2 regions of the Streptomyces sp. NPDC005820 genome follow, and region 2 is predicted to be linked to the other one. Evidence: riboswitches for the same ligand, from Rfam matches in the RefSeq annotation. Region 2 holds a riboswitch; the other holds the start of a gene.
What was found. A riboswitch is a leader RNA that binds a small molecule or an ion and turns the genes downstream of it on or off. The one in region 2 is predicted to bind cyclic di-AMP.

Region 1 (4,545 bases), on a different contig from region 2:
TGGTCCCCGGACGACTCCCCCCTCAGCCGCCGCCCGATCCACGGCACGAGGTACTCCCGCGCCCAGTGCACGTCGTCGCGCCGCACCTCCAGCGTCCCCCTCGGCGGCAGCGGCGGCCACGCCTGCTCGGGGTCGGCCGGCACCTGAAGTCCGAGCGCCTGCCCGGCCCGCAGCGCCACGCGCGTGTGCCCCTCGGGAGACAGATGCAGCCGGTCGCCGTCCCAGGCCCGCCGGTCCTGCACGGACTTGAGGGACCACAGGTCGAGCACGGGGCACCCGTACCGGTCGGCGACGGCCCGCACATGTCCGTTGTAGGTGGCGATCTTCCCGCGCAGATGCTTGAGCACGGGCACGCCCCGGGTGTCGAAGCCGGTGGTCACCAGGACCGTCCCGGCGACGGCGGTCAGCGAGGCGATCGCGCGCTCGAAGCGCTCGGCGACCTCGTCGGGATCGGTGCCGGGACGGATGATGTCGTTGCCGCCCGCACAGAAGGAGACCAGGTCCGGCGCGAGCTCGACGGCCCGCGGCAGCTGGTCCTCCATGATCTGGTCGAGCAGTTTCCCGCGCACCGCCAGGTTGGTGTACTCGAAGTCGCCCTCGGGGCGCCGGTCCGCGAGGAGTACCGCGAACCGGTCGGCCCAGCCGACGAACGCCCCGTCGGGGCCGGGGTCGCCGACGCCCTCGGTGAAGCTGTCCCCCACCGACACGTACGACCCGATCACTGATCTGCTGTCACTCTTCGAATCGTCTGCCACAGCGGTTCATGATTCCCCTTCGAATGTGACCTACGCGACCGTAGGAAGGGGTTGACGGGCGGTGAGATAAGCCACTCCTAAAGAATTTGCCAATCAGGGAATAAGGGACCACACCCGGAAGCCGCCGATGCGGAAATGGCTCCAGGTGGTACGGAAGGCGAAGTGCCCCCGGACGTACGGCTCCGGGTCCGTGTAGTCGAAGACGAGTCGCCCGTTGTTCCACCAGCGCACGGTGGAGCCGTCGGACACGATCCGGACGTGGTGCGGCTCGTTCGCCACGAGCAGCGGCTCGGTGTAGTCGTACACGAGCGGCCGTACGCCCGCCTCGCCGACGTAACGGCGCAGCCGGGTGGTGGTGTTGGTGTTGGCGCCGTAGCCGACGTAGTACGTCTTCAGGTAGTCGTACTCGGCGAGGGCGCCGCCGCGCGGGGTGGCGAAGAGGTCGTCCGGGGAGCGGACGTCGACGGCGTTCCAGAAGTTGTTGAGGTCGGAGACACGGTCGTTGACACCGCCCGCGGAGACGGGTGTGGCGATGTATTCGAGGACGTACGGCCCGTCGAGCGGCCGCTTGAACCAGAGGGTCGCCCCGGCGGGCACATCGACCTCCAGGACCCCGCACGAGGCCGTGACGGTCCCGCCCCGCTCCAGTTCCACGGCCCACTGCCCGAGTCCGTGGCGGAAGTCGTCGCGGGCGATCAGCCGGCGGCGGGACGGAGCCGCCACCGCGGTCCCCGGCGCCAGGGCCGCCAGTGCGGCTCCGGTGGCAAGTGCTCCGAACGCTCTACGCGTGGTCGTCATGCCGACTCTCCCCAGAAAGCGCTTTCTCTCCATGGGGATCACTGTGTCCCCACCCCGCCCCCGCTGTCGATGGGGCGAAAAGGCATCAACACGCACGGCGAAGGCCGGACCCGTGGTTCGGGTCCGGCCTTCGCCGTGCGTGTCAGGCATGTCGGGCGCGCTCGGCGGCCGCCGCGTCGGAGGGGGTCAGCCGACGGCGAGGCCGTGGGAGCGGAGGTAGGCGACCGGGTCCACGTCGGAGCCGTAGTTCGGCGTGGTGCGGATCTCGAAGTGCAGGTGCGGGCCCGTCACATTGCCGGTGGCGCCGGAGAGGCCGATCTGCTGGCCCGCGGTCACGGTCTGGCCGGCCGAGACCGAGAGCTGCGACAGGTGGGCGTACTGGGCGTAGTAGCCGTCGTTGAGCTTGATGACGACCTGGTTGCCGTACGCGCCGCCCCAGCCGGCGGAGACGACCGTGCCCGCGGCTATGGCCTTGAGGGAGGTACCGGTCGGGACGACGAAGTCGACGCCCGTGTGGTAGCCGCTGGACCACATGCTGCCGGCCACCTTGTAGCCGGTGCCGACGGTCGCGCCGGACACCGGGAGGGTGTAGCCGCCGGCGGTGCTGGTGGCGCTCTCGGCTGCCTGGGTGGCCTCGTTCGAGGAGGACGAGGACGACGAGGAGCCCTTCGAGTCGGAGGACTTCGCCGACGAGGACGAGGCCGACGACTTCGACGAGGAAGAAGAAGACGAAGAAGAACCGGATGAACCGGACGACGACTCGACGCTCGCGGCCTTCTTGCCGAGGGACAGCTTGAGACCCGGGTGGATCAGCGAGGGGTTGCTGCCGACGGCCTCGCGGTTGTCCGCGTACAGCTTCTGCCAGCCGCCGGCCACATGCTGCTCGTCGGCGATCTTGGCGAGGTAGTCGCCCGCCCGCACGGTGTAGGTCTTCGCGCTCGATGCGGCGGACTTCCGCGACACCGGAGCGGCCTGTACGGCGTTTTCCGCGACCGATCCCGAAACGGCCTGGGCGGCCGGCCGGGAAACGGACTGCGGGGTGGCCGCATGGGCGCCGGCGGCCCCCATGAGCGGGAGGGCGAGTGCGACCCCGCCGGTTCCGGCGACGGCGATGGAACGGGTGAAGCGCTGGGTCTTCGGGCGGCGGTGCTTACCCTTCGCGGGCATGGCGAATTCCTCTCCGGCGCCTGCGAGGTGAGCTGTCGGGTGCGGACTGGAGATGCCCGGCCGCGACGGGTCGCGGCTTTACCCCAAGCCTGTTCCGGAGACCGGAGCAGGCGGTTCTGCCTGTGGGTCCCCCGCTCCTGCCGTGCACGGGTGAGTGTGCGGATTCCGGGCGGCGGCAGGATTCGGCGTCCGTCCGGATTGGTCTGGAACGTAAGCGACCAAGACGCACAGGAACAAGCAGTGGTTGCCCTGTTCACGCCTTTCTCTTGATCCGCTGTGCGAATTCCCGGTGACGCTCCGTGCAACCAGCACGGGGAAATTCGGCTAACGCCCTTGAAAAGCGCTTTGATTACGTGAACATGACGGGCGACGCAGGGTCACGGATATGACCCTGCTCACGTAATACCCCTCCAGGATCCCTTATTCCAGAGCGAGTTGGAACGAAGGATTCAATTCGGACAGAACCCTCAGATGCGACGCAGGCGGATAACCGTCGCATCGAGGTCACCGCGCAGCCCGGTCCGCAGCCCGTGGTGCAACAGCACCGCACCTCGGTGGACTTCGCCCGTTTCGCGGCATTCGTACGACGCTGTCGGGTCGAGGCCGCGCAGGCGCAGCGCCGGGACCGGCTCCCCGTAGCGCTGGGCCTGGAGCCAGGCGAGGACGACGGTCTCGTCGCCGCGGACGTACTGGACGGCACTCAGTCCACCCGCCGGGGGACGCAGCCGGTACTGGTCGCCGCGCTGGACGAGGGGCCGGATCTCCTTGTAGAGGTCGACCCAGCGACGGGCCTCGGCGAGCTCCTCCTCGGTCCACTCGGAGAGGTCCCCGCCGACGCCGAGCACCCCGGCCATGGCGCTGACGAACCGGAACCGCAGCGAGCTGACCCGGCCGTTGAGCTGGGTGTTGGGGCTGTCGGTGACCCAGGCGGCCATCACCCGCGCGGGGTGGATCTGGCTGAAGCCGTGCTGGATGTCGAGCCGGTCGAGCGGGTCGGTGTTGTCGGAGGTCCACACCTGGTCGGTGCGGGCGAGGATGCCGAGGTCGATCCGTCCGCCGCCGCCCGAGCAGGACTCGAAGGCCACGCCCGGGTGGGCCGCCCGCAGCCGGTCCAGGAGCCGGTACAGGGCGCGGACGTGGTCCACCCACAGGCGCTGCGGGTAGGGGTCGTCGGGCCAGCCGGCGTCGGTGAAGCAGCGGTTGAAGTCCCACTTGACGTAGTCGATGGGGGCGCTGGACAGCAGGCCGTCGAGCCGCTCCCAGAGGTACTCCTGGACGTCCTCGCGCGCCAGGTTCAACATGAGCTGATTGCGGAACTCCGTCCGCTTTCGTCCTGGTTGGAACTGGACCCAGTCGGGGTGTGCCCGGTACAGATCGCTGTCCGGGTTGACCATCTCGGGCTCGACCCAGATGCCGAACTGCATGTCGAGCGCGTGCACGTAGTCGGCGAGGGTCTTCAGGCCGTTCGGGAAGCGGTCCGGGTTGGGCCACCAGTCGCCGAGGCCGGCGTGGTCGCCGGTGCGGGCGCCGAACCAGCCGTCGTCCACGACGAACAGCTCGACGCCGATCGCCGCGGCCCGCCGGGCGAGGGTGGCCTGCTGCTCCTCGGAGATGTCGAAGAAGGTGGCCTCCCAGGAGTTGAACAGCACCGGCCGGTCCCGCTCGGCGTCCGGGATCACATGGGCGCGCTGGTACGCGTGCCAGGCCCGGCTGGCCCCGCCGAAGCCCGCGTCGCTCCACAGACCGGCGAACAGGGGCGTGGTGAGGGACTCCCCCGCCGCCAGCCGCAGCAGGCCGGAGTCGTCGTGTCCCGCGCCGCCGGTGA
Region 2 (4,545 bases):
GAGGGAGTCGAGGGCGTGCGCGAGCTGCTCGGAGCGCTCGCGGGTGGCGACGACGACGGTCGACGGCACCACGGGCGCCACCTCGCCCGCGGGAGCGGCCCCCTGCGCCTGCTGGGCCGCCCGGCCGACGACGACCGCCTTCGGATCCGCCCCCTCCGGTACGGTCACCAGCAGCGTCCCCACCGGTCGGCCACCCCTCCTGACCAGCACGAACACCTCGCCGTACGTGATAGGTGGGCTGCCCGGGCCGGGTGTGAGGACACCACCCCCCGTCAGCTCCAGCTCGGCGATCTGCACCCGTCCGATGCCGAGGAACCCCTGGATCTCCTGCTCGGTACGTGCCGCGCGTGACATGAACCCCCCTCGTGCCAAGCGACGTGGGATGAACGAATGAACGAATGAACAAATGAACGAATGCATGAACGGACGGACCGACGGACCAACGGACTGACGGACCGACAGACCGACGGACCGACGGACAACCCTCATGGCCGCCGCAGCCGCCCCGCCCCCTTCAGGGCCCGTGCCGCCAGCGCGGCGAGCCTCGGGCGGCCGCGCACGAAGTGGTGCGCCCGGCGCGCGGGCTCACGGCTGAGCCAGTGGAGCGCGGCGCCCGCCCCCGGACGCGTCCACGCCCCCTCGTACACGGGAATCTCCCCGGTCTTCAGCGAGTCCTTGTACTCGGCCGCCCCCCGCCCCAGGTCGAGCAGCCCGATCCCCTCGGCCGCGGCCGCCTCCGCCATCCGCAGATGCAGCACCAGGCCCGGCGAGTACTTCGAGAACTCCGTGTCGTACGACGGGAACCAGCAGGCCAGCACGGTCGCCGACCGCAACCCGAAGTGCGCGGCGATCGGCTGGTCACCGGCGTACAGGACGGACAGCGTGCCGGAGCACTCCGGCGCGCGCGTCTCGTGCAGGGTGTGCACGAGCCGGGTGATCCAGTCCTGCGCGAACCGGTCCCGGCGGCCGGTCCTGCGGTACTGCGCGGACTTCCACGCCATGAGCGTGCGCAGCGCGGCCGGATCGCGTTCGTCGAACACGAACCGCGTCCGGCCGGCCTGGCGGCCGAGCCTGCGTTCCTTGGCGAGCGTCGTCTTCAGGAACTTCGGTGACTGGGCGCGCAGGACGGACTCGTACGTCTCGTAGCCCTTCTCCACGTCGATGACGTAGGAGGCGTACTCGGCCGCCGCGTGCGGGACGAACAGCCCTTGTTCCGCCTCCAGGTTGTCGAAGGCGAAGGTGGACAGGGAGGCGGCCCGCAGCAGGTCCTCGGCGTTCAGCCCGAGACCCGGGGCCAGTACGGCGCCCTGCGCGTCCGAGACGCCGTACGCCAGCGCCTGGCCGCGGCCCAGCCGGCCGCGCTCATGGGGCAGGAAGCCGACCGGCTCGCGCCCCTCGTACACCGCGGCCACACGCGCGCGTGGCCGCACCCGGCCCACGGCGTCGGTGAACTCCGGTTCCATGAACGGGTTGCGCGGTGTGGTCGACATGGCGCGCAGGGCGCGCCACCGCTCCCGTTCCCCCTCGCCGAGATCCTCCGGACTCAGCACACGGATACGCCCACTGCTCAACTTGACCCCCCGATCAAGTCCCCCCTGGACACCTGGACGGTACCCCTACAGACCGGGCGTGCGGTAGGGAGCGCGGCAAGTTGCGGCAAGTTGGAGCCAACCGGTGCAGAGGCCTTCAAGCGGTCACTAACCGACGGTGTGGCGGAAAGCCGTTTCTCGGACCTGTGTCCACCAGCGATCGGCGAGTGATCGGTCAACAAAAGAAGGGGAGTTGACAGAAGGGGGCCGGACTCCGTCCTGGTCCGGTTCACGTCGAGTCCGGGGGGTGCGGGATCCGTATTCTCTGATCATGGCCGCACCCACCGCATATGCCGAGCGCACCGCGTACTCCCTCGTCGCCACCGACCTGGACGGAACGCTGCTGCGCGGCGACGACACGTTCTCCGACCGGTCGCTGGACGCGCTCGCGCGGGTGGCGGCGGCCGGCGCTCGCCATCTGGTGGTGACCGGCCGGCCCGCGCCCCGCGTACGACCGCTCCTGGACCGCCTGCACAGCAGGGGGCTCGCGGTGTGCGGACAGGGCGCGCAGCTGTACGACGCCGGCGGGGACCGTCTGCTGTGGTCGGTCACCCTGGACCGGGAGCTCGCGGAGACCGCGCTCGGCAAGATCGAGGCCGAGGTCGGGCAGGTGTACGCGGCCGTCGACCAGGACGGCGTCGACGGGCTCACGCTGATCGAGCCCGGCTATCTGATGCCGCACCCGACCCTGCCCGCCCTGCGCGTCGAACGCCGTGACGACCTGTGGTGCGAGCCGATCAGCAAGGTGCTGCTGCGCCATCCGACGCTCTCCGACGACGAACTGGCCTCGACGGCCCGCGCGGTGGTCGGCTCGCTCGCCACCGTCACCATGTCCGGGCCGGGCACGGTGGAGCTCCAGCCGTGCGGGATCACCAAGGCGACGGGACTGGCCCTGGCCGCCGAGCACCTGGGCCTCAGGCCCGAGGACACCATCGCCTTCGGGGACATGCCCAACGACATCCCGATGTTCGACTGGGCCGCCCGCGGGGTGGCGATGGCCAACGCCCATCCGGAGCTCAAGGCGGTGGCCGACGAGGTGACGACGTCGAACGAGGACGACGGCGTGGCCGTCGTCCTCGAACGTCTCTATCCGTAGCCGCGGGCCGGCTCAGTACGCGCCGAACCCGGTGCGGGCCGGCTCAGTACGCGCCGAACACGTTGTCGATCGAGCCGTACCGCGCGGCCGCGTAGTTGCAGGACGCGGTGATGTTCGCGACCGGGTCGTACGAGTCCCAGGACGTGCCGGAGACGTGGTACGCGTTGAAGGTCGGGTCGATGATCTGCAGCAGCCCCTTGGACGGGGTGCCGGCGGCCGCGTTGGAGTCCCAGAGGTTGATCGCGTACGGGTTGCCCGACGACTCCCGGATCACGTTGCGGTAGATGCCGTTGTAGGTGCCGGGGATCCCGTGCTGCGCCATGACCTGGAGCGAGGCGCGGATCCAGCCGTCGAGGTTGTTGGCGTAGCCGAGGCTGGAGGCGGTGGCCACGGTCGGGGTGGCCGCGGAGGCGGTGGTCGCGCCGAGGATCGGCAGGGCGAGCACGGTGACGCCGGTGGCGGCGACGGCGAGCGTGCGGGCGAGGCGGCGGGAGCCGCGGGCACGGCGGGGCTGAGCAGGCATGGCGAAGTTCCTCTCCGTCGCCTGCGAGGTGAGCTGTCGGGTTCGGGCGGGAGCTGCCCGGCCGTGCCCTCACGGACACGGCTTCACCCCGAGCCGTACCGGTCTGTCCGGGGCATGCCCAAAGGCACGGCCCGGCTCGACCGGTACGGCGACTTACCTGGTTCCCCCGCTCCTGCCGTGGTGTTCTCGGTGGGTGTCCGGGCGGCGGCAGGATTAGGCGTCCGCCCGACAGGCCGGGAACGTATGCGAGAGCACATGTCCGGAACAAGTGGCAGATTCACGATCAACCCTTTTGACCATGGTCTGTGGCCTATGAGGCACTTGATCCTTTGTGGTTGCAAACCGTCAACTCGGTTGAGTGGGTGCGGGATCGGGGGTGCGGCCCGCGGGGGTCTGTCCGCCAGGGGAGTGAGACAACTCACCGGCGTCCACAAGAGGGGCGAATCGGGCAATAAACCCAGATGGCGGCTTAAGGGGTGCCCCTTCTCATAGGGCCTGTCCGGGCTGTAACCGTGGGGGCTCGCGGTGATCGAAACCTGACCGGATACGCTGACTTGAGTGAGCGCAGAGACCTATCGACAAACCGCGTAGCCGCCGATAGACACCAGCAGACAGGAGACTCCTCGTGACCGTCGTCGAGCCGTTTGGGCTGAGCGTGCGGGACCAGGCTCTGGAAGCCGATGTCCAGGCCGGATTGGCGGCTGTCGAGGAAGGCTTGCTCGAGGCCACCAAGAGTGAGGTCCCGTTCATCACGGAGGCGGCCCAGCATCTGCTGCGGGCCGGTGGGAAGCGGTTCCGGCCGCTGCTCGTGATGCTCGCCGCGCGCTTCGGCGACCCGTACGCGCCGGGGGTCGTCCCCTCCGCCGTCGTCGTCGAGCTCACCCATCTGGCGACCCTGTACCACGACGACGTGATGGACGAGGCCGCGGTGCGGCGCGGGGTGCCCAGCGCGAACGCCCGCTGGGGCAACTCGCTCGCCGTCCTCACCGGCGACTTCCTCTTCGCGCGCGCCTCGCACATCCTGGCCGACCTCGGCCCGGAGGCGGTGCGGGTGCAGGCGGAGGCGTTCGAGCGGCTGGTCACCGGCCAGATCCTGGAGACCGCGGGACCGGTCGACGGCCGGGACCCGGTCGACCACTACCTCGACGTCCTCGGCGGCAAGACCGGCTCCCTGGTGGCGGTGTCCTGCCGGTTCGGCGCGATGATGTCGGGCGCCGACGAGACGGTGGTGGACGTGCTCACCCAGTACGGGGAGCGGCTCGGGGTCGCGTTCCAGCTCGCCGACGACGTCCTGGACATCGCCTCCGACTCCCACGAGTCGGGCAAGACGCCCGGCA

Region 1: another riboswitch for cyclic di-AMP. It lies ahead of ABZ464_RS21635 (LysM peptidoglycan-binding domain-containing M23 family metallopeptidase); the one in region 2 lies ahead of ABZ464_RS06520 (transglycosylase SLT domain-containing protein).

The regions. Positions count from the first base shown of each region.
Region 1 is NZ_JBEXXE010000017.1:6,549-11,093, reverse strand. It holds gene ABZ464_RS21645 (SGNH/GDSL hydrolase family protein) at 1-722, opposite strand, end outside; gene ABZ464_RS21640 (DUF6250 domain-containing protein) at 849-1,553, opposite strand; gene ABZ464_RS21635 (LysM peptidoglycan-binding domain-containing M23 family metallopeptidase) at 1,740-2,720, opposite strand; cyclic di-AMP (ydaO/yuaA leader) riboswitch at 2,725-2,883, opposite strand; gene ABZ464_RS21630 (alpha-galactosidase) at 3,188-4,545, opposite strand, start outside.
Region 2 is NZ_JBEXXE010000004.1:147,765-152,309, reverse strand. It holds gene ABZ464_RS06535 (glycosyltransferase) at 1-354, opposite strand, end outside; gene ABZ464_RS06530 (GNAT family N-acetyltransferase) at 486-1,550, opposite strand; gene ABZ464_RS06525 (HAD family hydrolase) at 1,861-2,685, shown strand; gene ABZ464_RS06520 (transglycosylase SLT domain-containing protein) at 2,729-3,208, opposite strand; cyclic di-AMP (ydaO/yuaA leader) riboswitch at 3,212-3,401, opposite strand; gene ABZ464_RS06515 (polyprenyl synthetase family protein) at 3,834-4,545, shown strand, end outside.